2 regions of the Cellulomonas fengjieae genome follow, and region 2 is predicted to be linked to the other one. Evidence: riboswitches for the same ligand, from Rfam matches in the RefSeq annotation. Region 2 holds a riboswitch; the other holds the start of a gene.
The links. Region 2 has a riboswitch for cyclic di-GMP ahead of KG102_RS17445 (SHOCT domain-containing protein). Riboswitches for the same ligand answer to the same signal wherever they lie in the genome.
Positions count from the first base shown of each region.

Region 1: it holds a riboswitch for cyclic di-GMP, as region 2 does, so the genes downstream of both, KG102_RS10925 (BldC family transcriptional regulator) here and KG102_RS17445 (SHOCT domain-containing protein) in region 2, are expected to answer to the same signal.

Region 1 is NZ_CP074404.1:2,350,318-2,364,999, forward strand. Features, by position in the region: gene aceE (pyruvate dehydrogenase (acetyl-transferring), homodimeric type) at 1-2,496, shown strand, start outside; gene KG102_RS10885 (hypothetical protein) at 2,559-3,245, opposite strand; gene KG102_RS10890 (PucR family transcriptional regulator) at 3,452-4,654, shown strand; gene KG102_RS10895 (ACP S-malonyltransferase) at 4,754-5,731, shown strand; gene KG102_RS10900 (beta-ketoacyl-ACP synthase III) at 5,728-6,732, shown strand; gene KG102_RS10905 (acyl carrier protein) at 6,815-7,063, shown strand; gene fabF (beta-ketoacyl-ACP synthase II) at 7,152-8,396, shown strand; gene KG102_RS10915 (DUF3145 domain-containing protein) at 8,465-8,965, opposite strand; gene def (peptide deformylase) at 9,118-9,606, opposite strand; gene KG102_RS10925 (BldC family transcriptional regulator) at 9,855-10,067, opposite strand; cyclic di-GMP riboswitch class I at 10,084-10,158, opposite strand; gene KG102_RS10930 (DUF1206 domain-containing protein) at 10,234-11,010, opposite strand; tRNA gene KG102_RS10935 (tRNA-Ile) at 11,097-11,170, opposite strand; gene KG102_RS10940 (AbrB/MazE/SpoVT family DNA-binding domain-containing protein) at 11,240-11,749, shown strand; tRNA gene KG102_RS10945 (tRNA-Asn) at 11,797-11,869, shown strand; gene KG102_RS10950 (MarR family winged helix-turn-helix transcriptional regulator) at 12,367-12,792, opposite strand; gene KG102_RS10955 (PNPOx family protein) at 13,164-13,625, shown strand; gene KG102_RS10960 (SDR family oxidoreductase) at 13,733-14,107, shown strand; gene KG102_RS10965 (flavodoxin/nitric oxide synthase) at 14,139-14,682, opposite strand, start outside.
Region 2 is NZ_CP074404.1:3,729,161-3,743,842, forward strand. Features, by position in the region: gene KG102_RS17395 (metal-sensitive transcriptional regulator) at 1-93, shown strand, start outside; gene KG102_RS17400 (heavy-metal-associated domain-containing protein) at 120-362, shown strand; gene KG102_RS17405 (heavy metal translocating P-type ATPase) at 359-2,710, shown strand; gene KG102_RS17410 (ABC transporter permease) at 2,729-3,505, opposite strand; gene KG102_RS17415 (ABC transporter ATP-binding protein) at 3,502-4,413, opposite strand; gene KG102_RS17420 (transcriptional regulator) at 4,410-4,712, opposite strand; gene KG102_RS17425 (hypothetical protein) at 4,705-5,331, opposite strand; gene KG102_RS17430 (CPBP family intramembrane glutamic endopeptidase) at 5,420-6,238, shown strand; gene KG102_RS17435 (HdeD family acid-resistance protein) at 6,253-6,837, opposite strand; gene KG102_RS17440 (lysylphosphatidylglycerol synthase transmembrane domain-containing protein) at 6,970-9,513, shown strand; gene KG102_RS17445 (SHOCT domain-containing protein) at 9,562-9,942, opposite strand; cyclic di-GMP riboswitch class I at 10,227-10,301, opposite strand; gene KG102_RS17450 (hypothetical protein) at 10,468-10,656, opposite strand; gene KG102_RS17455 (ArsR/SmtB family transcription factor) at 10,658-11,269, opposite strand; gene KG102_RS17460 (CsbD family protein) at 11,406-11,576, opposite strand; gene KG102_RS17465 (SRPBCC family protein) at 11,614-12,060, opposite strand; gene KG102_RS17470 (DinB family protein) at 12,053-12,643, opposite strand; gene KG102_RS17475 (1-acyl-sn-glycerol-3-phosphate acyltransferase) at 12,675-13,262, opposite strand; gene KG102_RS17480 (SpoIIE family protein phosphatase) at 13,290-14,682, opposite strand, start outside.

The DNA of each region.
Region 1 (14,682 bases), 1.4 Mb from region 2:
CCCGGCGACGAGGCCCTCGAGCGCCGCTACCGGTCCTGGATCCGCTGGAACGCCGCGGTCATGGTCACGCGGGCCCAGCGCCCCGGGGTCGCGGTCGGTGGGCACATCTCCTCCTACGCGTCCGTCGCGACGCTGACCGAGGTGGGCCTCAACCACTTCTTCCGCGGCAAGGACCACCCGGGCGGCGGTGACCAGGTCTACTTCCAGGGTCACGCCTCCCCCGGCGTGTACGCCCGCGCCTTCCTCGAGGGCCGGCTGACCGCGCACCAGCTCGACGGGTTCCGCCAGGAGCTCTCGCACCCGGGCGGCGGGCTTCCGTCGTACCCGCACCCGCGCCTGGCGCCCGAGCTGTGGGAGTTCCCCACGGTGTCGATGGGCCTGGGTCCGTCGTCGGCCATCTACCAGGCCTGGACCAACCGCTACCTGCACCTGCGGGGAATCAAGGACACCAGCCAGCAGGACGTCTGGGCGTTCCTGGGCGACGGCGAGATGGACGAGCCCGAGTCCCGCGGCATGCTCCAGCTGGCCGGCCAGCAGGGTCTGGACAACCTGACGTTCGTCGTGAACTGCAACCTGCAGCGCCTCGACGGCCCCGTCCGCGGCAACGGCAAGATCATCCAGGAGCTCGAGGCGCAGTTCCGCGGCGCCGGCTGGAACGTCATCAAGGTCGTCTGGGGGCGTGAGTGGGACGCCCTGCTCAACGCCGACAAGGACCGCGCGCTCGTCAACCTGATGAACACGACGCCGGACGGCGACTTCCAGACGTACCGCGCCGAGAGCGGCGCCTTCATCCGCGAGAACTTCTTCGGCCGCGACCCGCGGACCAAGCAGCTCGTCGAGAAGATGACGGACGACGAGATCTGGGCGCTCAAGCGCGGCGGGCACGACTACCGCAAGATCTACGCGGCCTACAAGTCGGCGCGTGAGCACACCGGGCAACCGACGGTCATCCTCGCGCACACCATCAAGGGCTACGGCCTGGGCTCCGGCTTCGCGGGGCGCAACGCCACGCACCAGATGAAGAAGCTGAAGTCGGACGACCTGAAGACGCTGCGCGACTCGCTGCACATCCCGATCACGGACGAGCAGATCGACGAGAACCCGTACGTCCCGCCGTACTTCCACCCGGGCGCGGAGGACGAGGGCATCAAGTACATGCTCGAGCGTCGCCGGCAGCTCGGCGGCTTCGTGCCCGAGCGTCGCACGGCGCACAAGCCGCTGACCCTGCCCTCGGACAAGGTCTACGAGGGCCTGGCCAAGGGCTCGGGCCAGCAGGAGGTCGCCACGACCATGGCGCTCGTGCGCCTGTTCAAGGACCTGGTGCGGGACAAGGAGTTCGGCCACCGCCTGGTGCCGATCATCCCCGACGAGGCCCGCACGTTCGGTCTCGACTCGATCTTCCCGAGCGCCAAGATCTTCAACACGAACGGCCAGAACTACATGGCCGTCGACCGCGAGCTCATGCTCTCCTACAAGGAGTCCGAGTCCGGTCAGATCATGCACACGGGCATCAACGAGGCGGGGTCGGCGTCGGCCTTCCAGGCCGTCGGCACGTCGTACGCGACGCACGGCGAGCCGCTCATCCCGTTCTACTTCTACTACTCGATGTTCGGGTTCCAGCGCACCGGCGACCAGTTCTGGGCCGCCGGCGACCAGATGACCCGTGGCTTCCTCATCGGCGCCACCGCAGGCCGCACGACCCTCACGGGCGAGGGCCTGCAGCACGCCGACGGGCACTCGCCGCTCCTGGCGGGGACCCAGCCGCACGTCGTGCACTACGACCCGGCCTACGGGTACGAGATCCGGCACATCGTCAAGGACGGCATCGAGCGGATGTACGGCGAGGGTCACGACCGTGACCGCGACGTCATCTACTACCTCACCGTCTACAACGAGCCCATGCACCAGCCGGCGGAGCCCGACGGCGTCGACGTCGAGGGCATCCTGCGCGGCATCTACCAGCTCGCACCGGCCGAGGGTGACGGGCCGCGCGCCCAGATCCTGGCGTCGGGCGTGGCCGTGCCGTGGGCGCTCGAGGCGAAGAAGCTGCTGGCCGAGGACTGGGGCGTGCAGGCCGGCGTCTGGTCGGTGACGAGCTGGAACGAGCTGCGTCGCGACGGACTGGCCGCGGACCGGCGGGCCTACCTGCACCCGGGCGAGGAGGAGCGCGTGCCGTACCTGACGCAGAAGCTCCAGGGTGCCGAGGGTCCGTTCGTCGCGACCACGGACTACGACCACCTGGTCGCCGACCAGGTGCGGGCGTGGATCCCGGGGACGTACGCCACGCTCGGCGCGGACGGCTTCGGCTTCTCCGACACCCGCGCGGCGGCACGTCGCCACTTCAAGATCGACGGTCCGTCGACGGTCGTCCGGGTGCTGCAGCAGCTCGCCCGCACCGGAGCGGTGAGCGCCGAGGCACCCGCGCAGGCCATCGAGCGCTACCGCCTGTACGACGTCACTGCGGGCACGTCGGGCAACACCGGCGGCGACAGCTGACCTGACGCACGCACGACGAAGGCCCGGGCTCTGCTGAGCCCGGGCCTTCGTCGTGCCCCGCGTCAGGTGCCGGGGATCGTCTGTTCCGCGTGGGCGACGTCCCGCGCGAGCTCGCTCCTGAGCTCGGCGATGGCCTTCTGGTCCGGGTAGAGGTCCAGCGCGGCGACGTGCTGCTTGGCCTCCAGCGGCCGACCCGCCTCGATCGAGGCGAGCACGAGCTGGCGCGCGACCTCGGGGTCGTGCTCACGCGGCCGCCAGTGCCCGACGCCCAGCCCGAGGGCGTCGACGGGCATGCCCGCCTCGCGCAGCAGCCCCAGGGCGGCGGCGAGCGCCTTGCCGGAGGGGTCGCGCTCCGCGGCGGTGGTCAGCCGGCGGACCGTGCCCTCGTGGTCGTCGTGCACAGACAGCCGGGCGACCTCGATGAGCGGGTACCACGCGCGCGGGTTGCCGGCGAGCTCCTCGCCGAGGGCCCAGACGGCGAGGTCGGCCGCGCGCTGGCGCTCCGTCTCGTCGACCGGCGCAGCGAGCGGGTCCTGGTCGGAGTTGGGGTCGGCGGCTCGGCGACGGACGATCTCCGCGAGGGCCACGAAGGCGCGCTCGTTGTTCGGGTCGTCGCTGAGCATGGAGCGCAGCGCGTCCTCGTGGAGCGTGTCGCCGCGCCGCGCAGCCTTGGTGGGACGGCGCGCACCGACCCGCGAGGCCGAGGACGGCCTTCGCATGAGCTGACGCAAACGGGGCAGGAGAGCCATGACGCGACCCTATCCGGTAGGGACGGAGCCCACCTGGTCGCGGACGTACCTCACATTTCCGTGATGGTTGCCTGAGACCGCCGTTTGTCGACTTCCCACAAGGCGAACCTTATGCTCCCCCCATGTCCAGCACCCTCCACCCGGCGAGCCCCGTCGCGCCCGACTCGCCGGACCCGGCGTTGCAGGGCCGCGTGCGCCGCTCTCCGATGGCTCGGATGCGCCCGCCGGTGCTCGAGGCACGCGGTGGACCCGAGACGCAGCGCCGGGTGCGTGACGGCGCAGGGCTCCTCTCCGCTGCAGCGATGCGGCGCCTGGACGACGACCTCGACTGGTACCGCGTGCTGCCCGCCGAGGACCGCTCCTGGGTCGGCCTGGTCGCCCAGGCGGGCATCACCGCGTTCGTCACGTGGTTCGCCGAGCCGACCCGGCCGCCGCACGGGGTCGGCGACATCTTCGCCGCGGCCCCGCCCGAGCTGACCCGGTCCATCTCGTTGCAGCACACGCTCCAGCTCGTCCGCGTGGTGGTGGACGTGGTCGAGACCCACAGCGACCGGCTGGCCGCACCGGGCGACGAGCGCGAGGTCCGGGAGGCCGTCCTGCGGTACTCGCGCGAGGTCGCCTTCTCCGCCGCCGAGGTCTACGCCCGTGCGGCAGAGGTCCGCGGCGCGTGGGACGCCCGGCTCGAGGCGCTCGTCGTCGACGCCCTCGTCCGGGGCGACGTGGACGACGCCCTGCGCTCCCGGATCGCGGCGCTCGGGTGGAGCGGCCGCGGATCGACGCTGGTGCTGGTCGGGACGACGACGGCGGCGCTGGACGAGGTGCGGGGTGCCGAGCTCCGGCGCGCCACCCTGCGCGCCGCCGACGACGCGCTCGTCGGCGTCCAGGGCGACCGCCTCGTGGTGTTCCTCGGCGGCGAGGGCGACCTGCGCGCCGCGGCCGAGACGCTGCTGCCGCGGTTCGGGCCCGGCCCCGTCGTGATCGGCCCGGTCGTCGGTGACCTGACGGACTCGCCCCGCTCGGCACGCGCAGCGCTGTCGGGGCTGCTCGCGGCCCGCGCGTGGGAACGGGCGCCCCGACCGGTGCTGGCCGACGAGCTCCTGCCCGAGCGCGTGCTCGTGGGGGACGTCGTCGCGCGGCGGATGCTGGTGGCACAGGCGTACGAGCCGCTGGCCGCCAGCCAGGGGTCTCTCCTGGAGACGCTCTCGGCCTACCTCGGCACCGGACGCTCGCTCGAGGCGGCCGCCCGCACGCTGTACGTGCACCCCAACACGGTGCGGTACCGCCTGCGCCGGGTCTGCGACGTCACGGGCTGGGACCCGCTCGACGCCCGCGAGTCGTACGTGCTCCAGACGGCGCTCGCGCTCGGGCGCCTGGACACCCCGGCGCCCGCGCCGGACGTCGCCCGCTGATTGGACCTGCCAGGGTTGTAGGAGTCGCACAAGGGCACCCGCCAAGGTTGGTGCACGCCGTGCGGCGGTCAGACGCCCGGGGCCGGGCAGAGTGGTCGGATGCTCGTCGTCGTATGCCCCGGTCAGGGCGCCCAGTCCCCCGGCATGCTCGCCCCGTGGCTCGAGCTGCCGACCGTCGCCGAGTCGATCGCGCGGGCCTCCCGCACGACCGGTCTCGACCTCGTCGCCCACGGCACCACGTCCGACGCCGACACCATCCGGGACACCGCGGTGGCGCAGCCGCTGCTCGTCGCGACGGCGCTGGCAAGCCTGCGCGCGGTCCTCGACGTCGGTCCGGACGACGCGCTCGACATCGCCGCCCAGAAGGTCGTGGGAGCCACCGCGGGGCACTCGGTCGGTGAGCTCGCCGCGGCGGTGGTCGCCGGCGTACTGACGGACGACGAGGCCCTGCGACTCGTAACCGTGCGTGGCGCGGCGATGGCCCGCGCGGCCACCACGACCCCGACCGGGATGAGCGCCGTGCTGGGCGGCGACCCGGACCAGGTGCTGGCGTCGCTCGCCGAGCACGGTCTGGTGCCTGCCAACGTCAACGGTGCCGGCCAGGTGGTCGCGGCGGGGACGCTCGAGGCCCTCGCGGCGTTCGCTGCCGCTCCGCCGGCGCGCGCCCGCGTCGTCCCGCTGCAGGTGGCCGGCGCGTTCCACACCGAGCACATGGCGCCGGCGGTGGCCGAGCTGCGTAGCGCGGCCGATGCCGTGACGCCGGGCGAGCCGATGATCACCCTGCTCACCAACTCCGACGGCAGCGTCGCACCGTCGGGCGCCCGGGCGCTCGAGCTGATCGTCGCCCAGGTGGCCAACCCGGTGCGCTGGGACCTGTGCCAGTCGACGCTGCAGCGACTGGGTGTCACCGGCCTGCTCGAGGTGGCGCCGGGAGGCGTGCTCACGGGTCTGGCGCGGCGTACGCTGCCCGGGGTCGAGACGGTCGCCGTCAAGACTCCCGCCGACCTCGACGCCGCGCGTGACCTGGTGCGTCGGCACACCGGAGCCCCCGAGAGCAGCCTGGAGAACCCGTCGTGACCCGTCCCACCCTCACGCAGGCCACCGGCCCCGCCCACACCCGCATCCTGGGCATCGGCGGCGTCCGCGGCGAGCGGGTCGTCCCCAACGACGAGCTGGTCGCCGCGATCGACTCCTCCGACGAGTGGATCCGCCAGCGCACCGGCATCGTGACGCGCCGCCGTGCCGAGGCCGGCACCGACGTGCTGGACCTCGCCGAAGGCGCCGCCCGGGCCGCCCTGGAGAACGCGGGCCTGACCGGCGCCGACATCGACGTGGTGATCCTGTCGACCGTCACGTACTTCCACCAGACGCCCGCGGGCGCCGCCATCGTCGCCGAGCGCATCGGCGCCATCCCCGCCGCGGCGTACGACATCTCGGCCGCCTGCGCCGGCTACTGCTACGGCATCGGCCAGGCCGACGCGCTCGTCCGTGCCGGCTCCGCCCGCAACGTGCTGGTCATCGGCGCCGAGAAGATGAGCGAGTTCGTCGACCCGACCGACCGCTCCATCTCCTTCCTGCTCGGCGACGGCGCCGGCGCGGTCGTCGTCGGCCCCTCCGACACGCCCGGCATCGGCCCGACGATCTGGGGATCCGACGGCAGCCAGGCGCAGGCCATCCGGCAGACCCACTCGTGGCTGGCCACCCGCGACGAGGGGCTCGGCTGGCCGACGCTGCGCCAGGAGGGTCCGAGCGTCTACAAGTGGGCCGTCTGGCAGATGGCGCCGGTCGCGCAGAAGGCGATGGACGCGGCGGGAGTCACCGCCGACCAGATCGAGGCGTTCATCCCCCACCAGGCGAACATGCGGATCATCGACCAGATGGTCAAGACCCTGAAGCTGCCCGACACGGTCGTCGTCGGACGGGACATCGTGGACACGGGCAACACGTCCGCGGCCTCGATCCCGCTGGCGACCGAGCGGCTGCTGCGGGAGGGCCAGGTGCCCAGCGGCGCGGTCGCCCTGCAGATCGGCTTCGGCGCGGGCCTCGTCTACGCGGCGCAGGTCGTCGTCCTGCCCTGACGGCCTGCGCACGACGCCGGTTGTACGGTTCGTCCCACCCCCAGCACCATCCACCAGAACGACACGACACGAGGAGACACCGATGGCGTACAGCGAGCAGGAGATCCTGGCCGGCCTGGCCGAGATCGTCAGCGAGGAGACCGGTCTGCCCACGGACTCCGTCCTGCCCGAGAAGTCCTTCACCGACGACCTCGACATCGACTCGCTGTCGATGATGACGATCGTCACGCTCGCCGAGGAGAAGTTCGACGTCCGCATCCCCGACGACGAGGTCAAGAACCTCGCCACCGTCGGCGACGCCGTCTCGTTCATCACGGGCGCGCAGGCCTGAACCTGCCGAACCCGGGTCGGTCCCGGGCAGTGAACGCCCGGGACCGACCTCTCTCGCACCACCTCTCGACCGCCGACCTGGAGCACCGATGAGCCACGTACCCGACGTCGTCGTCACCGGACTGGGGGCCACGACGCCCCTCGGCGGCGACGTGCCCAGCACCTGGGCAGCAGCACTCGCGGGCGAGTCCGGCGCACGGCCGTTCGACAACGACTGGGTCGAGACCTACGGGCTGCCCGTCACCTTCGCGGCGACCATCAAGGTCCGGCCCGAGGACGTGCTGCCCCGTCCCGAGATGAAGAAGATGGACCCCTCCGCGCAGTACGCGGTCATCGCGGCGCGGGAGGCGTGGGCCGACGCCGGCGCCCCCGAGGTCGACGGCGACCGGCTCGGTGCCGTCGTCTCCTCGGGCATCGGTGGCATCTGGACCACGCTCGACGCCTGGGACACGCTCAAGGAGAAGGGCGCCCGCCGCATCCTGCCGATGACGGTGCCCATGCTCATGCCCAACTCCCCCACCGCCTACGTCTCGCTCGAGCTCGGCGCGCGCGCCGGTGCGCACGCCCTGGTCTCGGCCTGCGCGTCGGGCGCCGAGGCCATCGGGTACGCCGTCGAGATGATCCGGACCGGCCGCGCCGACGTCGTCGTCGCCGGCGGCACGGAGGCCTCGATCCACCCCATGCCGGTGGCGGCGTTCGCCGCGTCGCGCACCCTCTCGCTGCGCAACGACGACCCGCAGGGCGCCTCGCGCCCGTACGACGTCGACCGCGACGGGTTCGTCCTCGGTGAGGGCGCCGGCGTGGTGGTGCTGGAGAGCGCCGAGCACGCGGCCGCCCGTGGCGCCCGCGTCTACGCCCGCATCGCGGGGGTCGGCCTGTCGGCCGACGGGTACCACATCACCTCACCGGAGCCCACGGGCGACGGGCAGGTCCGCGCGATGCGCGCCGCCCTGGAGCAGTCGGGGATCGACCGGCTCGACGTGGTGCACGTCAACGCCCACGCCACGTCGACGGTCGTCGGTGACCTCATCGAGGCGCGGTCGATCCGTGGGCTGCTCGGCGACGAGGCGGACCACGTGGCCCTCTCCGCCACGAAGTCCATGACCGGGCACCTGCTCGGTGGCGCGGGTGCGCTGGAGACGATCTTCACTGTGCTCGCGCTGCACGACCGTCAGGCGCCGCCCACGATCAACGTCGACAACCCGGACCCTGAGCTGCCGCTGGACCTCGTCCGCGACAAGCCCCGCGCGCTGCGCGACGGAGACGTCGCCGCGGTGAACAACTCGTTCGGCTTCGGTGGCCACAACGTGGCCCTGGTCGTCGCCTCCGTCTGAGGTCCGACGCGACCGTGCCCTGACCGACGCCCACGGCTGCCGTGGCACAGGTCAGGGCACGGTCGTCCTCAGCCCACGCGGTGCAGCCACCGGACCGGCGCGCCCGCGCCCGCGTACCGGAAGGGCTCGAGCTCGTCGTCCCACGCCTGCCCGAGCGCCAGGTCGAGCTCGGTGCGCAGGCGCAGCGGGTCGGCGGCGTGCTCGAGGGCGGCGCGGATGCGGTCCTCGGGGACGACGATGTTGCCGTGCACGTCGGTCGCGGCGTGGAAGATCCCGAGCTCGGGCGTGTGGCTCCAGCGGGAGCCGTCGACGCCGTGGCTCGCCTCTTCGGTGATCTCGTAGCGCAGATGCGCCCAGCCGCGCAGCGCGGAAGCAAGTCGGGCGCCGGTCCCCTGCGGGCCCTGCCAGGAGTGCTCAGCGCGGTAGAAGCCCGGTCCGGCCGGCTGCGCCGTCCAGTCGAACGTCGCGCGTGTGCCCAGCACGTTGCCTGCCGCCCACTCCACGTGGGGGCACAGCGCGCGGGGTGCAGAGTGCACGAAAAGTACACCGCGGGTGATCGCACCTGCCATGTCGTCCTCCTGAACGGGCTCGAGGTTCGCCTTCCCCAACGACCTCAGTCACGTTCACAGGACTCACGGATGATGTGCAGACAGCACGCGCGGCGTGCTGGGGACAGCATGCCGGACGGATCCGCAGGGCGCCAGCCCTTGGGCAGGAACGGCTACAGCGTGTCGCGGATCGCGCGCATCGCCTTCTTGCGCACCGACCGCTCGAGGCGGTCGAGGTACAACATCCCGTCCAGGTGGTCGACCTCGTGCTGCAGGCACCGCGCCATGAGCTCGACGCCCTCGACGACGACCTCCTTGCCGTCCAGGTCGGTGCCGACGACGCGTGCGTACCAGGACCGGTGCGTGGGGAACCAGAGGCCGGGGACCGACAGGCAGCCCTCGTCACCGTCCTGGTACTCGTCCTCGGACAGCTCGACGATCACGGGGTTCAGCACGTAGCCGACCTCGTCGTCGATGTTCCAGGAGAACGCCCGCAGGCTGACGCCGATCTGGTTCGCAGCCAGGCCCGCGCGGCCGTCCGTGTCCACGGTCTCGAGCAGGTCCTCGACGAGGCCGCGCACGCGGTCGTCGATGGTCGTGATCGGGTCGCAGGGGGTGCGCAGGACGGGGTCCCCGACAGTCCGGATCTCTCGCATCGCCATGCGCAGATCCTCGCACGGCGCGCGGTTCGAGGAGGCGCACACGACGCCCGCGAGGCCCCGGAGGCCGGTGAGTGTGAGCAGCGTGACATCCCGTGGCCGTCCCGCGCGCCGGACCGCGACGGTCGCCGGTCCCCGTCTTTCCGGCAGGGCCAGCTATCACCGTCGCCGGCACGTTCGTGCGGACGCAGGAATGCAGAAAACCCCCGAGCTCATCGAGCTCGGGGGCTTTCTTGACGTTCAGCGAGAATTCACTCGCCGCGCTGCGTGGGAACACCCGTGAGGAGCGAACGCACCTCGGCCTCGTGGAAACGGCGGTGGCCGCCGAGCGTACGGACGGCCGACAGCTTGCCGGCCTGGGCCCAGCGGGTGACCGTCTTCGGGTCGACGCGGAACAGCACCGCGACCTCGCCGGGAGTAAGCAGTGCGCCCTGCGAGAGGGGGGCGTCGGTGGTCGTGGCCATGGTGGTTCTCCTGTCGTTCGGTAGCTCGGCTGGCCCTGTGGGCCCCGTGGCTTTGCGTCCCCGCCTTGCGGCGGGTTTGCCGTTGTCGCTGACAACAGGAACTATGCCCGAATCTGGACGCTTGTGCAACAACCTCCGCGCACGATTCGCGGGGCAAACGGGTGATTTAGATGCGGCCATATCGGGCGCGAACGAACGAGTAGGCACCGAACGCCACGAACCCCGCCGCGACGATCACCAGGAGCAGCACGCCAGCGGGCTGGTCGCGCAGGGTGTGCAGGGCGCCGTCGAGTCCCGTGGAGCTCGACGGGTCCGACGTCACCGCCGCCTGGACGAAGAGCGCGCCGACGATGCCGAGCGCCACGCCCTTGGCCACGTACCCGAGCACGCCGAGCCGCAGCACGACGGAGCCGGCCGTGCCCGAGGGCAGCCGGTTCAGGTCCTGCAGGAACTTCTTCTTCCAGCCCTTGTAGACGTGGTAGACGCCGACGGCGATGATCCCGAGCCCGACGGCTGCCACGAGGACCCGCCCGCCAGGAGCGCTCATGAGCGTGGCGGTCAGGTCCGCGGTCTGGGTGGACGCGGCGGACCCGCCGCCACGCGCGAAGCTGAGCGCCGCGAACGCGAGGGCGATGTAGACGACCGCGCGCCCCGCCGACTTGGCGCGGTCCCCGGTCTCGCGGGAGTGGAACGCCCGCGCCACCTGCCAGGCACCGAGCGCGACGAACGCCACGACCGAGAACCACAGGATGGCGGCACCGAAGGGGGTGGCGGCGATGGCGCTGAGCGCCCCGGACTGGTCCGCCTGCTCGCCGCCGCTGCCGAACGCAACCCGCAGGGCCAGCACACCGATCAGCACATGGAGCACTCCGCTGACTGCGTATCCCGCCCGTGCCGCCAGCTCCCAGGACCTCTGCGCATTGACCGTGCTACTTGTCGTCACGGTGACATCTCCTCCGTCTCGGGCCCCCCGTGGCGCCGATGGTGGCAGCACTGGGATGGGACGGCGACCCGAGAGCTCCGACATCGTGGGGCAGGTGGGGCTTGAACCCACGACCGACGGATTATGAGTCCGCTGCTCTGACCGGCTGAGCTACTGCCCCGAAGCAGCCTCACCCTACCGAGGGGCGTGCGCGTGCGTCCGTCACGCGCGCCGCGGGTACCGTGATGCGGTGCCCCTGTTCCGTCGTCGTCTCCCCGCTGCCGTCCGCGCCCGTCTGGACCTGCGGCCGGGCGACACCGTGCTGGTGAGCACCGAGCTGTCCGACGGCCGGTGGGCCGTGGCCTCCCGTCGCGCGCTGCACCTCGTCCCTCCCGACGGCCCGGCCGCACGGCACCCCTGGTCGGACGTCGACCACGGCTCGCTGGACCCGGAGACCCGCACGATGACCCTGCGCTGGGTCTGGGGCGACTCCGAGCGGCTGACCTTCTCGGAGGCGCCGGGGTCGTTCGCGTTCTCCCAGACGTTCCGCGAACGCGTGCAGCAGTCGGTCGTCCACGCCGCGGCGGTCTCGCTGCCCGGTGGGAAGCGGGCCCGGGTGGTGCTGCGCCGCGACGAGGACGGAAAGCTGTTCACCCAGGTTCTGGGCGATGCGGCCATCGACCTGACCGATGCCGCCGTCGCGGCTGCGGTCGACGCGGCCGAGGACGAGGTCCGCGACGCCGTCGGGCTGCCCCGCTGACCGGTCCTGGGCACCCCTGACCGGCTGCTAGAGTTCTTCCCGCACGATCCCTCGTAGCTCAATTGGCAGAGCATCCGACTGTTAATCGGACGGTTACTGGTTCGAGTCCAGTCGAGGGAGCAACGAAAGGGCCGCTGACCTGGGGTTTTAAACCCTGGCAGCGGCCGTTCGTCTTTCCCCCTTGGGCGTGCGATCGACGTCGACTCGACAAGTATTCGGAGGCGAGCCCCCAGAGCCGGGTGCCTCCGTACCCCCGCATCGACCCGCTTCGCACTCCTCGGAGCGAACTGATCGAGGATCGCCCGCCGGTCCGAGCAACCGTCGAATGTCGCAGCCATCCCCGCGCGTCTGGGCAGGGCGCTTTCGGTTGTGCTGGCGGCCCCGCTCTCGCCGGGTTGGTGGGGCTTGGCGCTACTCCTGCTGGCTGGTCACCGGTGCTTGCCGCGCTGATCGCCGCAGGAACCCCCGCGCTCTCGGGCTAGCCCCCGCACGAATCATGGTCTCAGCGTCGAAGCCGGGCCATGAACGGTAGCTATCGCAAGTCTGGTAGCCGGCTGGCACAGCGCTCGCGCCGTCGGGGACAACGCCGAACAGATACCAGGAGAGACCGTGAGCGTTCAGAAGGTGGAGCTGGCCTGTTCGAGGTAGCGGGCGACAAGGCCGAGTTCTTCTTCGGTGAACTCGGCGTTGGTCCGGTCGAGCGTGTCGGTGTACTGGCCGTAGCGGTTGATGATCGGCGCGATCTTCTCGGGGATCAGTTCGATGTTGATGCGGCGTCGGTCCTGTGGGTCATGCGCGCGCCGCAGGTAACCGGCTGCCTCGAGTCGGTCGAGGACGCGCGTGATGGTGCTCGTGGGTAGGCCCGTCGTCTGACTGAGCTGCTTGGGTGTGCGTACGTCGTCGCGCAGGACGAGCAGGTGCAGCGTCTGGAGGTCGGTGACGAGCAGGTCGAACTCGCGCGCGATGCGCTCGTTACCGAGCACCGCGTTGACCAACGCGCCCCGGAGCGCCCGCTGAATTCGCGCGCCGTTCGGACTGGACACCTCACACCTCCATGGATATTCTTCCCGATACGGGACTATCCCAGATGGGGATTGAGTCATGGTGGGATGTTCCCGTCTTCGAAATCGTAGCGGGAGGAGCCCTCCGGTCTCGGTGTCGCTGTGGTGGGCGCATCGAAGGGCCAGTCCGCAACCTCCGCCTGCGCCGCCCGTCCGGCGTCCCCGTCGGAGTCCGCATCGGCGGCGGAGCGCATTGCATCCACAGCGACGGCGAAACTCGGCGCGATCGGACGCGGCTACCGCAACACCGCGCCCACCAGCCCGGACCACGACACGCTCGTCATCGCCAGAGCCGTGGACGGGCTCACCGTCACCGACTAGCCGGACCGATAACACCGCGAAGGAGCACACACATGTCCGACATGGGAACACTGCCCGGATGGCTCAAGCCAGCAAACCGCGTCGTGAAGTTGCTGCACCGCCTCGGTGTGCCCCTCGGGACCATCCACCTCATCACGATTCCTGGCCGTGCCACCGGCGAGCCCCGATCGACGCCCGTCTCCCCCCTGACCGTCAACGGACGCCGGTACGTGATCGCCGGACTCGCGAACTCCAACTGGGCCGAGAACGCCCGCGCCGCCGGCCACGGGAGGCTCAGCAAAGGCCGCGGTCACGAGGTCATCGACCTCATCGAGGTCACAGATCCCGCGACGCGCAGACAGGTCATGACCGCCTTCCCCACTGAAGTACCCCACGGGGTCCAGTTCTTCATCCGCATCGGACTAGTCAGCAGCGGCGATCCCGCCGCCTTCGCTGCGGCCAGCGACAAAGTGGCCGTCTTCGAGATACGTCGTGGCGAGCGATCGGATGGTTGAGCGGGGCTCTTATGAATGCGAACAGGGCGAACGGCCAAGGCGCGCCCGCGCTCGTGGGGACGACTGTCGCGGCCGGACGGTTCCGCGGTCCGAGTTCCGTGGTCAACGTGTCCTCGCACCAGGCGCAACGGCCCGTCCGCGGCTCGCTCCCCTACGCGACGGCGAAGGCGGCGGTCGAGGGTCTCACCCGCGCCGCCGCCGTCGAGCACGGGGCGCGGCAGGTCCGGGTGAACGCGGTCGCACTGGGCTCGATCTCGACCGCGCGCTACGACGCGCTGCTCGACGCGAGCGGGCCCGTGCACGCTCGCGACATCGAGGAGCAGATGCGCCGGCTCCATCCGCTCGGGCGGGTGGGGCGCGCGCAGGAGGTGGCGGCGACGGTGGCCTACCTGCTCTCCGACGCCGCGTCGTTCGTGAGCGGCGCGGTCCTGCCGGTGGACGGCGGCCGTGCCGCGCTAGGGCTGGACCCCGAGGCGACCTGAGGCACCGGCCGCCGCTACCGCACGCCGCGGATCACCCCGCGACGGAGCGCGCGCCCGGGTCGAGCGGTCGCGGCCCGGGCAGCAGGCTCGTGATCGACACGCCCCACGAACGCGCGCGCTCGAGCTCGCCGTCGCGCAACGGCCCGGTGGTGCCCAGCACCCAGAACGACTCCGCCTCGGCCGAGACGTCGAACCCCGCCCGCCGCAGGGCGCGCCACGCACCGACGGCCGCGGAGCCGGGCACGTGCGGGCTGTGGATGCGCGTGTCGAACGTCGCGGCATGGACCTGCCGAGCAGGTGGCTTCAACGACGCGAGCCACTCCCGGACGCCGACCGTCGGACCGTTGTCGGCCATACCGGCCCACTGCCGCGCGTCGGCGCGCGTCGACGCCCGGCTCATGCCGAACGCCTGCGTCGGACCGCCGACCACCAGCAGCTCGAGGTCGCCGGGGAGGCCCACAGGCGCCGCGCCGACCTCCATCACCGACGTGTCCGGCACCCGGGTGCACATGCCCTCCCACACCGCCCGCGCGATGTTGGCGGTGCTCCCGAACCACGACTCATAGATCACCAGG
Region 2 (14,682 bases):
TGCGTCGTCGACGCGGCCCGCCAGTCCCCCGAGGAGGGCGCGGCCAAGGTCAAGGAAGCGTCCGACGCCATCGCCCGCCTCGTCCGTAGCTGAACCTCAGCTGGAACCTAGGAGCCCCCATGAGCACGAGCACCATCACCACCACGTTCGGCGTCGACGGCATGACCTGCGGCCACTGCGTCGCGGCGGTCACCTCCGAGCTGTCCGCGCTGCCGGGCGTCAAGGACGTCACCGTCCAGCTGGTCGTCGGCGGGTCGTCCACCGTCTCCGTCATCTCCGACAGCCCGCTGCCCGACGAGCAGATCTCCGCCGCGGTCGCCGAGGCGGGCTACGCGATCACCCCGCGGAGGTCGCTGCTGTGAGCGAACGAACCGTCGACCTCGCGATCGAGGGCATGACCTGCGCGTCCTGCGTGGCGCGCGTGGAGAAGAAGCTGAACCGGCTGCCCGGCGTCGAGGCGACCGTGAACCTGCCGCTGGAGAGCGCCCGCGTCACGATCGCCGACGGCGAGCCCGCCGACGACGAGACGCTCGTCGCCGCGGTCCGCTCTGCGGGGTACGACGCCACGGTGGTGGCTCCCCCGCACGAGCACCACGCGATGGACCCGTTCGAGCACGCCCTGTCGGGCCACTCGATGGCCCCCGGGCAGGACATGGACCCCGACGAGGACACCTCCGCGCCGACCGACGCGCGCGGCACCGACCTGCGCCGTCGCCTGCGGGTGGCGAGCGTCCTCACGGTCCCGGTGCTGGTCCTCTCGATGATCCCCGCGCTGCAGTTCACGGGGTGGCAGTGGGTGGTCACCGCGCTGGCCCTGCCCGTGGTCACGTGGGCGGCCTGGCCGTTCCACCGCGCCGCGTTCCGGGCCGCCCGGCACCGCGCCTCGACCATGGACACCCTCGTGTCGATCGGCATCATCGCGGCCACGGGCTGGTCCCTGTGGGCGCTGCTGCTGGGCGGCGCCGGCAGGCTCGGCATGACGATGACGCCGACGCTGTGGCCGCGGGCCACCGAGGCCATGGGGATGCCCGAGCTCTACTTCGAGGTCGCCGCCGTGGTCACCACGTTCCTGCTGGCCGGCCGGTACGCCGAGCACCGCTCGCGGCGGCGCGCCGGTGACGCGCTGCGCGCGCTGCTGGACCTGGGCGCCAAGGACGTGGCGCTCCTGGTGGACGGCACCGAGCGGCGCGTCCCGGTGGAGCGCCTCGTGGTGGGGGACGAGTTCGTCGTCCGGCCCGGGGAGAAGGTCGCCACCGACGGCGTCGTGGTCCGCGGCACGTCCGCGCTCGACACGTCCCTGCTGACGGGCGAGCCGGTGCCCGTCGACGTCGGCCCCGGTGACGAGGTGACCGGTGCGACCGTGAACACCTCCGGAGCGCTCGTCGTGCGCGCCACGCGGGTGGGCGCCGAGACCCGGCTGGCGCAGATCGGCCGGCTCGTCGCCACCGCGCAGACGGGCAAGGCGCCCGTGCAGCGCCTGGCCGACCGCATCTCCGCGGTGTTCGTGCCGGTCGTCCTCGTGCTCGCGCTCGGGACGCTGGCCGTCTGGCTGCTCAGCGGCGCCGGCGTCCAGGCGGCGTTCACCGCCGCCGTCGCCGTGCTGATCATCGCGTGCCCCTGCGCCCTCGGCCTGGCCACGCCGACCGCGCTGCTGGTCGGCACCGGCCGCGGCGCCCAGCGGGGCATCCTGATCAAGGGCCCGGAGATCCTCGAGCAGACCCGCACCATCGACACGGTCGTTCTGGACAAGACCGGAACGGTGACCGAGGGCCGGATGGCCCTGGTCGACGTGATCGGTGAGCCCGAGGCCCTGCGCTACGCCGCCGCCGTCGAGCAGCTCGCCGAGCACCCGATCGGCCGGGCCATCGCGTCCGCGGCGCACACCGGGGACGGCCCGGACGTGCCCACGGGCGCCGACGGCGTCGTGATCGGCGCCGACCAGGTGCTCGACTTCCACGCCGAGGCCGGGCACGGCGTCTCCGGCGTCGTCCGCACCGCGCACTCCGGCGTCGGGCTCGGTCGTCGGGTCCTCGTCGGCAAGCCGGCCTGGCTCCGCGAGCAGGGCATCGACCCCGCCGCGTTCCAGGACGCGTTCGACGCCGCCGAGACCGACGGCGCCACCGCGGTCATGGTCGCCTGGGACGGTTCGCCGCGCGGCGTGCTGGTCCTGCGCGACCCGGTCAAGGCGTCCTCCGCGCAGGCCGTCGCGGAGCTGCGCGCCCTCGGGCTGCGCCCGGTCCTGCTCACCGGCGACAACGAGGGTGCCGCGCGCGCCGCCGCCCGCGAGGTCGGCATCCCCGAGGGCGACGTGGTCGCCCACGTGCTGCCGGCCGACAAGGTCGACGTGGTCGCCCGGCTGCAGGCGTCGGGGGCGCGCGTCGCGATGGTCGGCGACGGGGTGAACGACGCCGCGGCGCTGGCCACCGCGGACCTCGGCCTGGCGATGGGTACCGGGACGGACGTCGCGATCGACGCCGCCGACATCACGCTCGTCCGGGGCGACCTGCGCTCGGCCGGGGACGCGATCCGGCTGTCCCGCCGGACCCTGCGCGTGATCAAGCAGAACCTGTTCTGGGCGTTCGCGTACAACGTGGCGGCGATCCCGCTGGCCGCACTCGGGCTCCTCAACCCGATGATCGCGGGCGCCGCCATGGCGCTCTCGTCGGTGCTCGTGGTCGGCAACTCCCTGCGGCTGCGCCGCTTCGAGTGACCGCGTCGAGCCGACGGCTCAGTGGAACCGGCGGCCCTCGTCGTTGCGGTAGGCGATGACCGCCAGGGCCGCGAACAGGACCGTCCAGGCCAGGATCACCGGGAGCGCGTAGGCGTAGGCCGACTCGCCGGTGACCACCTGGACGGCCAGGTCGCGGGCGGCCCGGGAGGGCAGGAACGTGGACAGGGTGTCCAGCCAGCCCGGGAACGCCTGCGGCGGCAGGAACAGCCCACCGGCGAAGGCGAGCGGGAACAGGGTCGCCTGCACCACCGCGATCGAGGCCTTCGAGCTGAGCCGGTAGCCGATCGCCAGGCCCAGCAGCAGGAACGGCACCGCCACCGCGGGCACCAGCGCGACCGCGGCCAGCGCCTGCGTGAGGCTCAGGGTCGCCGCCGTGAGCAGGACGCCGAGCACCACGAGCGGCACCAGCGCGAGGTATGACCAGATCACCCCGTTGAGCACCCGGCCGGCCAGCCGCGGTCCGGCTCCGGCGGGCAGCGTGCGCAGGAACGGGTCGAACGGCATCGCGCGGTCCTCCGAGACGCCGACGCCGAACGAGAACAGGCACGTCGACATCACGGCGAACACGCCCAGCTGCGCGATCGCCGCGGTTGCCGCCAGGGGGTCGTCGGCCACCGAACGCTGCGGGACGACGAAGAACAGCATCGCCAGCGACGGGAACAGCAGGTTGCCGAGCACCGCGATCGGCACGCGGACGGTCTCCAGGAACTGGAACCTGGCGTGCAGGAGCGCGAGCGCCCGGAACGGGCGCGGGGTCAGGGTCGCGGTGCTCATCGGACGGCCTCCTCGTCGTGCGTCTCCTCGTGCGTCAGGGTCAGGAACGCCTCCTCCAGAGAGGCACCGCGCATCTCCAGGCCGCTGAACGGCACGTCCTGCGCGACGAGGGCGCGCACCAGCCGGTCCGCGTCCGACGCCAGGACCGTCCACCGCCCGTCGAGCCCCTGCTGCGCGCTCGTCGCGCCGGGCAGGCGGGCGAGGTCGACGTCGTGGCCGGGCGGCAGGGACAGGATCACGCGACGCAGCGCGACGAGCCCGAGCACCGAGGCGAGGCTGTCGTCCGCAAGCACGCGACCGCCGCCGATGACCACCACCCGCTGCGCCAGCGCCTCGATCTCCTCGAGGTAGTGGCTGGTGAGCAGGACGGTCGCGCCGTCGGCGTGGTAGTCGCGCAGCGCCTGCCACAGGATGTGCCGCGCCTCGACGTCGAGCCCGGTCGTCGGCTCGTCGAGGAGCACGAGCCGCGGCCGCCCGACCAGCGCCAGCGCGACGGCGAGCCGCCGCTTCTGCCCGCCGGACAGGCCGCCGGTCTGCCGCCGCACCAGGTCTTCGAGCCCGAACCGGGCCAGGGCCTCGCCGCGCGGCATGGGTGCCGGGTAGTGCTTGCCGACGAGGTCGACGACCTCCCCGACCGTCAGCGTCGGCGGCAGGCCCGTCTCCTGCGGGGTGGTGCCGAGCGCGATGCGCGACGACGCCGAGCGCGGGTCGCCACCGAACAGCCGGACCGTGCCGGAGTCCGGCCGGCGCAGGCCGCTGACCAGGCTGAGCAGCGTGGTCTTGCCGGCCCCGTTGGGACCGAGCAGCCCGACCAGCTCGCCGTGGCCGACCGTCAGCGACACGTCGTCCAGCGCCGTCACGGCCCCGAAGGTGCGGGTGGCACCGGCCACCTCGACGACGGCGGTCACGACGCACCGTCGAGCAGCGCGCGCAGCGAGCCGGTGTACCGCTCGAACGCCAGGCGCCCGGTGGGTGTCAGCTCCACGTACGTGGCCGGGGTCCGGCCCTCGTGGGTCTTGGTGATCAGCACGTACTCCGCCTCCTCGAGTCGGCGCAGGTGGGTGGACAGGTTCCCCGCGGTCATGTCCAGCAGCTTCTGCAGCCGGGGGAAGGCGATGCGGTCGTGCGTGTCGAGGGCTGCCAGCGTGGCGACGACCCTCAGCCGCGCCTGCGCGTGGATGACCGGGTCGAGCTCGACGTCAGGCACGTGCCCGGACCCTCTCGACGAGGCCCGCGGCGAGCATCCCGCCACCGCCCGCGACCGCCATGACCAGGTAGGTGCCGGGCAGCCCGGCGAGCGCCGCTGCGCCGCCGACCAGCGCCATCCAGCCGCCGATCACGTACATGGGGACCGAGTCCCAGAGCATCCCGCCGGCCAGGTAGAGCAGCCCGACGACCAGCGCCGCGATCGCGTTGCCCGCGAGCGCCAGCACCTCGCCCGACGCCCCCGCCGATGCGAAGCCGCTGACGATCATGGCCTGCGCCGCGAAGCCGATCGACCAGGCCAGGCCGTACATCGTGCCCTGCCGGGAGCTGGCGCCGACGATCCCGCGCGTCCGGCGGATCACGTGCACGATCGTCACCACGAGCGCGATCACGCCGCCTGTGATCGCGACGGTCGCGGTGAGCCCGGCCGGGCTGTCGTCGTCGCTCGAGGTCAACCAGATCAACCCGTAGCCGATGAGCCACGCAGCACCCCACACCCCGAACAGGAGGGGGCCCGAGGGTCGGGTGTCGTCGGTCCGTGCGCGCTGCGCCGCGATGATCGCGAGCGCGTCGGCCGGGCTCGGCATCGCGTCCGCGTCGCGGGGGTCGTGCTGCGTCATGTCGCCTCCGTGGGTTTGCACGACAAAGTACTTTGCCCACACGGCCTGCGCAAGCCCCTCGACCGGGTCCCGGCCTACGCTTCGAGGCATGACAGCGCCGACGCCCGCCGACGAGCGCCCCGTCGGCATCGCCCCGCCGCCCAGCCCGCGCGCCTACCGCCGCCGGATCACCACCGAGATCTGGATCGTGCTCGGCCTGTCGCTCGGCCGGTCCGGGCTGTACGCCGTGGTCAACATCATCGACCGGCTCACCGCGGGGCCTCCGCTGGCCGACCAGTCGACGACGCTGAACCCGAGCCGGTCGGACCGTCCGTGGCTCGACCTGACCTACCAGCTGCTGCAGATCGGCTTCGCCCTGGTACCGGTCGCGCTCGCGCTCTACCTGCTCTCCGCCAACGGCCGGTCCGCCGTCCGCCGGATCGGCCTGGACCTCACGCGGCCGTGGCGCGACCTGGGGATCGGCGTCGCGCTGGCCGCCGCGCTCGGCATCCCCGGGCTCGGGCTGTACGCGGCCGCGCGCGCGCTGGGCCTGGCGGTCGAGGTGCAGGCGTCCGCCCTGAACGCGGCCTGGTGGACCATCCCGGTCCTGATCCTCGCGGCCCTGCAGAACGCGCTGGTCGAGGAGGTGATCGTCGTCGGCTACCTCATGGAGCGGCTACGCGAGCTGCGCTGGAGCACGCCCGCGATCCTCGTCACCAGCGCCCTGCTGCGCGGCTCGTACCACCTGTACCAGGGCTGGGGCGCGTTCGTCGGCAACGCGATCATGGGGCTGGTGTTCGCCGAGTACTACCGCCGCAAGCGCCGGGTGATGCCGCTCGTGATGGCACACACGGTCATGGACGTGGTGGTGTTCGTCGGCTACGCGCTCGTGCCCGACGAGTGGATCGCCGCGCTCGGCCTCGACTGACGCCTCGACCGACGTCAGAGCGCGGAGAGGCTGTCCAGCTGCTTGGCCAGCTGCCGGGTGGCGAAGCCGCTCACCACGAGCACCACGCCGCCGACGAAGGCGAACAGCCCGAGCAGGACCACGATCACGCTCACGGACGTCTGCGGGTTCATGATCAGCAGCAGCCCGAACAGGAACGAGACGAGGCCGAAGGTGAGGACCCAGTACCAGCCGATGTCGCGGGAGCGGTACAGCACGACGGCCGCGATGATGGCCAGGACGCCGAGCAGCAGGACCCACAGCGCGATCAGGTAGAAGATCACCGCGACCGACGCCTCCGTCCACACGACGGCGACCACACCCAGCGCGATCCCCATCAGCCCGGACGCGAGCCACCAGCCGGATCCCGGCTCCTTGCGGTTGCCGAGCCACTGCCCGATGGCGACGAGGCCGTCGATGATGGCGAAGATCCCGAAGACCCAGGTCAGCACGCCGACGCTGGCGAGCGGCTGCGCCAGCATGAACAGGCCCAGGATCAGCAGCACCACGCCCCGCACGACCGGTAGCCACCAGATGCGGCGCAGTGCGGTCGAGGCCTCGGCGGTCAGGTCGTCGGACATCGGTTCCCCCACAGGAATCGGGACGAGGACCTGACGGCCCTCGGGCGCCACGCTAGTGGAGGTGGCACCCAGTCACAGCGTCGCAGCGCCGTCCTCCCGGGCGCGACCAGCACGGCTGCCTAGAATCGCCCCATGCCCGCGACGCCTGCCAGTCACGCGGCGGACGGCGCCGCGGCTGCCGACGCCGTGCTGCCCGACCCTGTCCTGGGGACACCCGGCTCCTCGCCGAGCACCGAGGGCATCACCATCGAGGACATCCCGACGGTCCGGGTCCACCACCCCAGCGACCTGCTCGGCACCGTGCTGTCCCTGCTCGGGGTCGTGCTGGTGCTCATGCTCGCCACGTACGCGCACAACACCACGAGCGGTGTCGCCGAGGACGTCCAGGGGTTCGCCACCTTCCTCCAGCAGATCCTGTTCGTGCCGGTGTCCCTGCTCGAGGGGTTCGTCATCCTGGCGGTCCCGGTGGCCGTCATCACCGAGCTCGCGTTCCGACGCCTGGGCCGGCAGCTGCTCGAGGGCATGGCCGCCGCGCTCGCCGCGCTGGTCCTGAACGAGGTCGCCCGCTGGGCCATCGAGACGTTCGGGTCCGCCGAGCTGATGATCGGGATGTCCATCCGGTCCGACGGCCGCTGGGTGGTCACCCTCCCCGCGTACGTCGCCCTGCTCGTCGGGCTGCTCACGGTGGTCGGTCCGCGCGGCCGCCGCCGGACCGTCACCTGGTCGTGGAACCTCATCTGGTTCGCCGCCGGCGTGCTGCTCATCACGGCCGGCGTCTCGCTGCCGGGCCTCATCGTCTCCCTGCTGATCGGGCGCGTGGCGGGCCTCGGGATCCGGTACCTGTCCGGCGTGCAGTCGGAGCGCGCGTACGGGTCGAGCCTGGTCAACGGCGTGCGCCGGGCGGGGTTCGAGCCCGTCCGGCTGAGCCGGGTGGCCGACACGACCACCGACGAGGTGGACCCGCAGCGGGCGGCTCGGCTCGACGGCGACGCCGCCGCCCGCGCGCTGACCCGTTCCACCGACCACCGCGTCTACGAGCTCACCACCGCCGACGGCGAGAACCTGGACCTCGTGGTCATCGATGGCGACCGCCAGGTGGTGGGCATGCTCACCCGGCTGTGGCGCTCGCTGCGGCTGCGCGGGATCGAGGGTCGCTCCGTCGTGTCGCTGCGGCAGGCGGCCGAGCGGACCGCGCTCCTGTCCTACGCAGCGCGTGCGGCCGGCGTGCTGACCCCCAAGCTGCTCAGCATCGCCGAGGCGGACGACTCGATGCTGCTGGTCCAGGAGCGCCCGGGCCACGCGGTCCCGCTGAGCGACCTCGACGACGAGGAGCTGACCGACGAGCTCCTGCGGGAGATCTGGGCGCAGCTCCAGCTCGCGCACGACGCGGGCATCGCGCACCGGTCGCTGACCAGCGACGTGCTGCTGGTGGAGATGGTCGTCGGGCGACCCGTCGTCTGGCTGACCAGCTGGGAGCAGGGCGACGTGGCGTCGACCGAGCTCGCCCGGCGGATGGACGTGACGCAGCTCGTCGCGATGCTCGCCCTGCGGGTGGGGGCCACACGCGCGCTGGACTCGGCCGCCGCCGTCGTGCCGCCCGAGCACGTGGCCGCGATCGGCCCCCTGCTGCAGATGATCGCGCTGCCGCGGCAGACCCGCGACGAGATGCGCGCGAACAAGAAGGTGCTCGCGGAGCTGCGCTCGGCCCTCGTCGCCCGGCTGCCCGAGGCCGACGTCGAGCCGCAGCAGCTGGTCCGCTTCGGGGCCCGCACCGTGCTCACGATCGTCGTGCCCATCGTCGCCATCGTCTTCGTGATCACCAGCGTCAACGTCAACCAGATCACCTCCGCGCTCGCGACGGGCGACTGGCGCTGGACGGTGGTGTCCTTCCTGCTCGGCCTGCTCACCCTCCTCGGCGCCGCCCTGGCCTTCGTCGCGTTCTCCCCGGTCAAGCTGCCCGTCTGGCGGGCGACCCTGGTGCAGACGGCCGCGACGTTCGTCGGGCTCGCCGCTCCCGCCGGCATCGGGCCGGCCGCCCTGAACCTGCGGATGCTGACCAAGCGCGGGGTGTCCACCACGCTCGCGGCCGCGACGGTCGCCCTCGTCCAGGTCAGCCAGTTCGTCGTGACGCTCGGCCTGCTCCTGGTGCTCACGATCGTGTCGGGGAACAACGAGTCGTCCCTGCCGGTGTCGCCGGCAGTGCTCCTGGTCATCGGCATCGCGGCCGCCCTGGTCGCCTCCACCCTCCTCGTTCCCAAGGTCCGGCAGTGGGTGCTCACCAAGACCATGCCGATGCTGCGCCAGACGTGGCCGCGGCTCATCGAGGTGCTCGGACAGCCGTGGCGGCTGGCGCTCGCCGTCGGCGGGAACCTGCTGATGACCCTCGGGTTCATCTTCGCGTTCGACGCCAGCCTGGCCGCCTTCGGCCAGGACGCCACCCTCATCCAGGTCGCGCTGGTCTACCTGGCGGGGAACACCGCCGGCGCGCTGATCCCGACGCCCGGCGGGATGGGAACCATCGAGCTGGCCCTGGCCGGCACGCTGACCAGCATCACCGGCATCAACCCCGGTATCGCGACGTCGATCGCGGTGCTGTTCCGCGTAGCCACGTACTGGCTGCGCATCCCGATCGGCTGGGCGGCCATGCGGTACCTGCAGAAGTCCGGCGAGCTCTAGACAGCCGTCCGGGCCGGCACCTGAGCGGTACCGGCCCGGAACGGGGTGTCAGGCGAGTGCCTTGGCCTTGAGCTGGGCGTACTCGTCCGCGTCGATCGCACCGGAATCGAGAAGTGCCTTGGCGTCCGCGATGTGCTCCGCCGGCGACTTGCCTGCGGCCACCTCGCGGATGTAGGAGTCCGTCTCCGACTTGGCCTCCTGGATGGCCTTGACCTGCCGCTCCGCCATCCCATTGCCACGCGCGATCACGTAGACGAGGGCGGTGAGGAACGGGAAGATCACCAGCGCGATGATCCAGAGAGCTTTCCACCAGCCGCTGAGCTCGCGGTCACGGAAGAGGTCGCTGAGGATCTGGAAGAGGATCACGAGGTAGGCGAAGAACAGGAACCAGTAGATCAGCAGCAAGAACCACTGCCCGAAACTGTCCATGCGACCTTCTCTCCGAGGCAGCTCCCCCTGCTGGTAGCCGCTTCGCCGAGATTATCGCTGCCCAGGGCAGCACAAAAGCCCCACAGACCACGGTCCGGGGGCTTCTGTGAAAGGCGGTGGTTCAGGCGGCGGCGTGCTCCCGCTGGGCGGGCACCTGGTCCGCGGCACTGCGACGGGCGGCGATCCCGGCCCACGCCGTGAGGCGGATGGCGGGGAACACGGGGCTGGAGGCCTCGGACGGGTCTACTGAGTATCCACGCTGATCCATGACGCTGTCCTGTCTGTTCGGTAGCCCGGCTGACCATGTAGGTCCCGTGGCTTTGCGTCCCCGCTTTGCAGAGGGTTTGCCGTTTTCGCTGACAAGTCCGACATTAGAGCAACATGAGGGCACGGCGGAAGCGCGCGCAGTGACCAATACCGGACGCGCGTCCATTTTCACCCGCTCGGATGTATCTGCTGGGGCGCGTCCAACTTGCGTCGGGCAACTGACCATGTCAGACGGCCAGCCCGCGCGGCCGGGCCGGGTCAGCGGCGGAGCGCCACCGCGGCGTCGAGGTGGGCGTCGCGCCGCTTCTCGTGGGCGCGCCGCTCGGTCTGCTGCCACGGCTCGAGCGGCTCGGGCACCCGACGGGCGAGGCGGGCCCGCGACGAGCGCAGGACGAGCCGGGGGATCGGGATGCGCAGGGTGTGAACCTCGTACGTGAGGGCGACCATGTCATGCCTCCGGACCTGGTGCGGGATCGGTGTGCAGATCGGGGCGGCTGGTGGCGAACCAGCGCATGAGCAGGGCTCCGGCGGGCCGGGCGGCCGCGTCCGTCACTCTGGCGATGTAGGGCTCGAACAGGGCACCGATGTCCCTCATCAGCGCCTCCGTCTCGTCGGGGGTGGCCCAGAACGCGTCCTTGGTCATCGCGGTGGGCAGCGGCCGGCCGGCGAGGTCCGCCCCGGCCCCGGCGCGCTCGTGCAGGAAGCTGATGAAGGCCTCGGCCTCCTGGCGCACGGCCACCTCGGCGAGCTCGACGACGGCGACGAGGGAGCCGGGCACCGACTCGTCGGGGGCGAAGGGCTCCCCCCGCACGGTGGGCCGCCACGGGCGCTCACGGCCGCGGGGCTCGGCCGGCTCGATGAAGCCGTAGCGGGCCAGCAGGCGCAGGTGGAAGGAGCAGTTCGCCACCGTCTCACCCGTGTGCCTGGCGCACTGCGTGGCCGTGGCCTCACCGACCCCGTCGAGGTAGTCGAGGAGCGCGAGCCGCAGGGGGTGCGCCAGGGCGCGCATGCGCTCGGGATCGCTCTGGGCAGGTCGGCCGGTCTGCTCGTGCGGGCTCATGTGACGACCATAGGACTCGCAACGATCATTGCGCAATGGTCCTTGCGCAAGTGTTGTTGTGAACCCGCCCGCCGCAGACACGGCGAAGGCCCCCACCGCCGTGGTGGGGGCCTTCGCGCACTGCAGGACGGTCAGATCACTTGAAGGCGTCCTTGATGTTCTCGCCGGCCTGCTTCACGTTCGCGCTGGCCTGGTCCTTCTTGCCCTCAGACTCGAGGCGCTCGTCGTCCGAAGCCTTGCCGGCCGCTTCCTTGGCCTTGCCCTTGGCTTCGTCCGCGGCGTTGCTGATCTTGTCGTCGAGACCCACCAGAACCACTCCTTCTCGGGTTGGGAACACCCAGACGCTACGACGCCGACCCGCCCCCCGCATCCGCAACAACCGCGTCCCTCAGGGCGCCGAGCACCTGCTCCCAGCTGGCGGTCGCGTGCTCCGCCTCCTGCGCGGAGCCGTTGCCGTCCTGCTCGAGCGTCACCGTGGTCGCGCCGTCGTGCTCCTCGAACGTGAACGTCAGGTGGTGGTAGTTCTCCGGCTGGTCCGGCTGCCCGCTCATCGGCGAGTAGTGCGTGTAGTGCAGGCGCCGCGGGCGGTCGACCTCGAGGATCTCGCCGCGGTCCTGGAACGGCTTGCCGTCCCACTCGCCGTCGAACGTGATCGGCGCGCCGACCACGTAGGCGCTGGTGACCCGGGCGCCCATCATCCAGGTGGCCTCGGGATCGACCAGGGTGTCCCAGACGGCCCCCGCCGACGCCGGGATCTCGACGGCCGCGTGAGCGACGTGGTTCTCAGCCACGACCGCCCCCGGTGACGCGGTACAGGTCGGTCAGCGTGAACACCTCGGACCCGTGGTGGATGATCTCGCGGTTGATGTGCTGGACCAGGTGGGCGAAGGGCGACTGCTGGTCGATCTCCGTGGCCTGGCTGAACCCGACGGTGAAGATGTCGTCGTCGGACATCTGCGCGATCCCGGCGCGCCAGAGGTCGGCGACCCGGGTCAGCTCGGCGACGGCCGGGCCGACCTCGCCCGAGTAGGTCAGGTCGGACCGACGCGCCCGGTGCTCCCCGAACGTCCAGTCGTAGCGCTCGGTGAGCACCTCGGTCAGGTGCGCCACCAGCCACGCGACCGTGCGCGGTCCGGGATGGTCGGGGCCCTCGGGCCACTCGACCACCCACTCGCCGACACCGAACACGCGGGGTGCCGTCGACTCCGACCGGCGCCGCACGCTGAGGGCACCCGGCGCGGGCTCCCAGACGAACTCGGCCTGCGTCACCGTCTCCAGCCGCCGGCCCAGCTCCCACCAGGAGAACTCCAGCTGCCCGCGCACGACCGCGCGGGGGGTGGGCACCGTCAGGATCGACCAGTCGAAGTTCTCCATCTCGGCACCCTAGCGACGCCCGCCGACACGGTCAGTCGGTTGACCGCTCCGCGTCCGCGCTCTCCTCGCGCAGGCGCGGCTCGGTGCGGCGCCGCGGCGCGAACCCGGCCTTGTCGGCGTAGAAGGCGCGGACCTGGTCCATGTCCGCCCTGACGTCGCCGGTCATCTCGAGGGTCGGGCCCAGCCCTGCCGTCATCGTGGTGCGGTCGACGTACCCGAGCGTGACGGGCAGGCCCGTGGCGCGCGCGATCCGGTAGAACCCCGACTTCCAGCCCGATCCGCTCCGGCTGCCCTCGGGCGTCACCACCAGGTAGAACCGGTCGCCGCTGCGGATGCGGGACACCAGCTCGTCGACGAGCCCCGACGGGTTGTGGCGGTCGACCGGGATGCCGCCGAGTGCCCGCATGACGGGGCCGGCCGGGCCGCGGAAGAGCTGCTGCTTGCCGAGCCACCGGTACGTCAGGTCGTTCTCGCCCGCGATCGCGAGCATCAGCACGAAGTCCCAGTTGGACGTGTGCGGTGCACCGAGCACGATTCCCGCGCCGTCCGTCGGGAGCGGTTGGGTCACCAGCTCCCAGCGGCTGACGCGCCAGTACGCACGGGCGAGGGTTCTCTTCAGCGTCACCGCAGGACCGTACCTGAGGTCTCAGTGGTTCCTGCGCAGCAGCAGCAGCGTGACGTCGTCGACCGACGCGGGGTCCCGGCACTCGCGCAGCACGGTGTCGATGTCCACCGCGCGACCGTCGGCGTGGTCGAACTGCCCGAGCAGGCGGCGCAGCCCTTCGCGCAGGGAGGTCTGGCGGGAGTCGACCAGCCCGTCGCTGTAGAGCACGAGCCCGCCCCCCGGCGGAAGCGTCAACCGGGTGGTGGGCGGCGTCCCGGAGCCGGCGCCGAGCGGGCGTTCCACGGGCATGTCGAGCAGCACCGCTGCCCCGCCGGGCTGCAGGAGGAGGGGCCGCGGGTGCCCGGCGGCGGACAGCTCGACGTCCCCCGTGGCCGGGTCCACCAACGCGACGACCCCCGTCGCCATCTCCAGCGGCATGGTCCACCGGACCACGTGGTCGAGAGAGGCCAGGGTCTGGGCCGGCGAGTCCCCGCGCAGCAGGTAGGCCCGCAGCGCGTTGCGGATCTGCCCCATGGCGGCCGCGGCGGACAGGCCGTGCCCGGCGACGTCGCCCACGACGACGGCGAGCCGTCCGTCGGGGAGCGCGAGGGCGTCGTACCAGTCACCGCCTACCCGGCCGCCCGCGGCCGGCTCGTACCGGGCGTGCACCGACCAGCCGTCGACCTGCGGGAGCGACGCGGGCAGCAGGCTGCGCTGCACGGTCTCCGCCGTGCGGATCTGGAGGCGCGACCGCTGCAGGAGCACCTCGAGCAGCCGCGCGCGCAGCTCCTCGGCCCAGCGCACCTCGCTCGGCGTCCACGGCTCGCTCCTGTCGCGGACCGTCTCCCGCCACAGCGCGAACGACTTGCGCGGGCTCAGCCGGACGTGGTCGCCCTCCCTCGTGGCGATGGCCTTGTTGTGCGGGTCGCCGCCCCAGTCGACGTTCTGCACCGCCTCGTGCCGGAGCCACACCACGGCCTGACCCTCGGGCAGCCGCAGGGCCATCAGGCCGGCCACGCCCGGCACGAGGGCCGCGAGCGCGGGCTCCTGCGTGGCCAGCGCGTCGCGCACGACCACCTCCTCGTCCTGCTCGGCCACCCACGCCAGCAGGGCGGTGCAGTCGGCCGGGACGTCCCCGACGCAGTCGACCACGCCGTCGGCGGAGACCACGGCGCCCTGCGCCGGGACCAGGTCGAGCACCGTGGTGCCGGTGACGAGGGCGGAGGCGAGCGCACGGTCGTGGTCCCGGCCGGCGCTCAGCAACCGCGACAGCGTGCGCGACGCGCCGATGCGCGCCTCCAGCTCGTCCTCCTCGACACGGGCGACGAGTCGCAGCGAGAGGCTGGAGCCCAGGAACTCCGCCGCGGCGCGCACCCCGTACGGCGGCTCGTGCGGACCCGCGTAGTGATGGCACGCGATCAGGCCCCACAGCCGG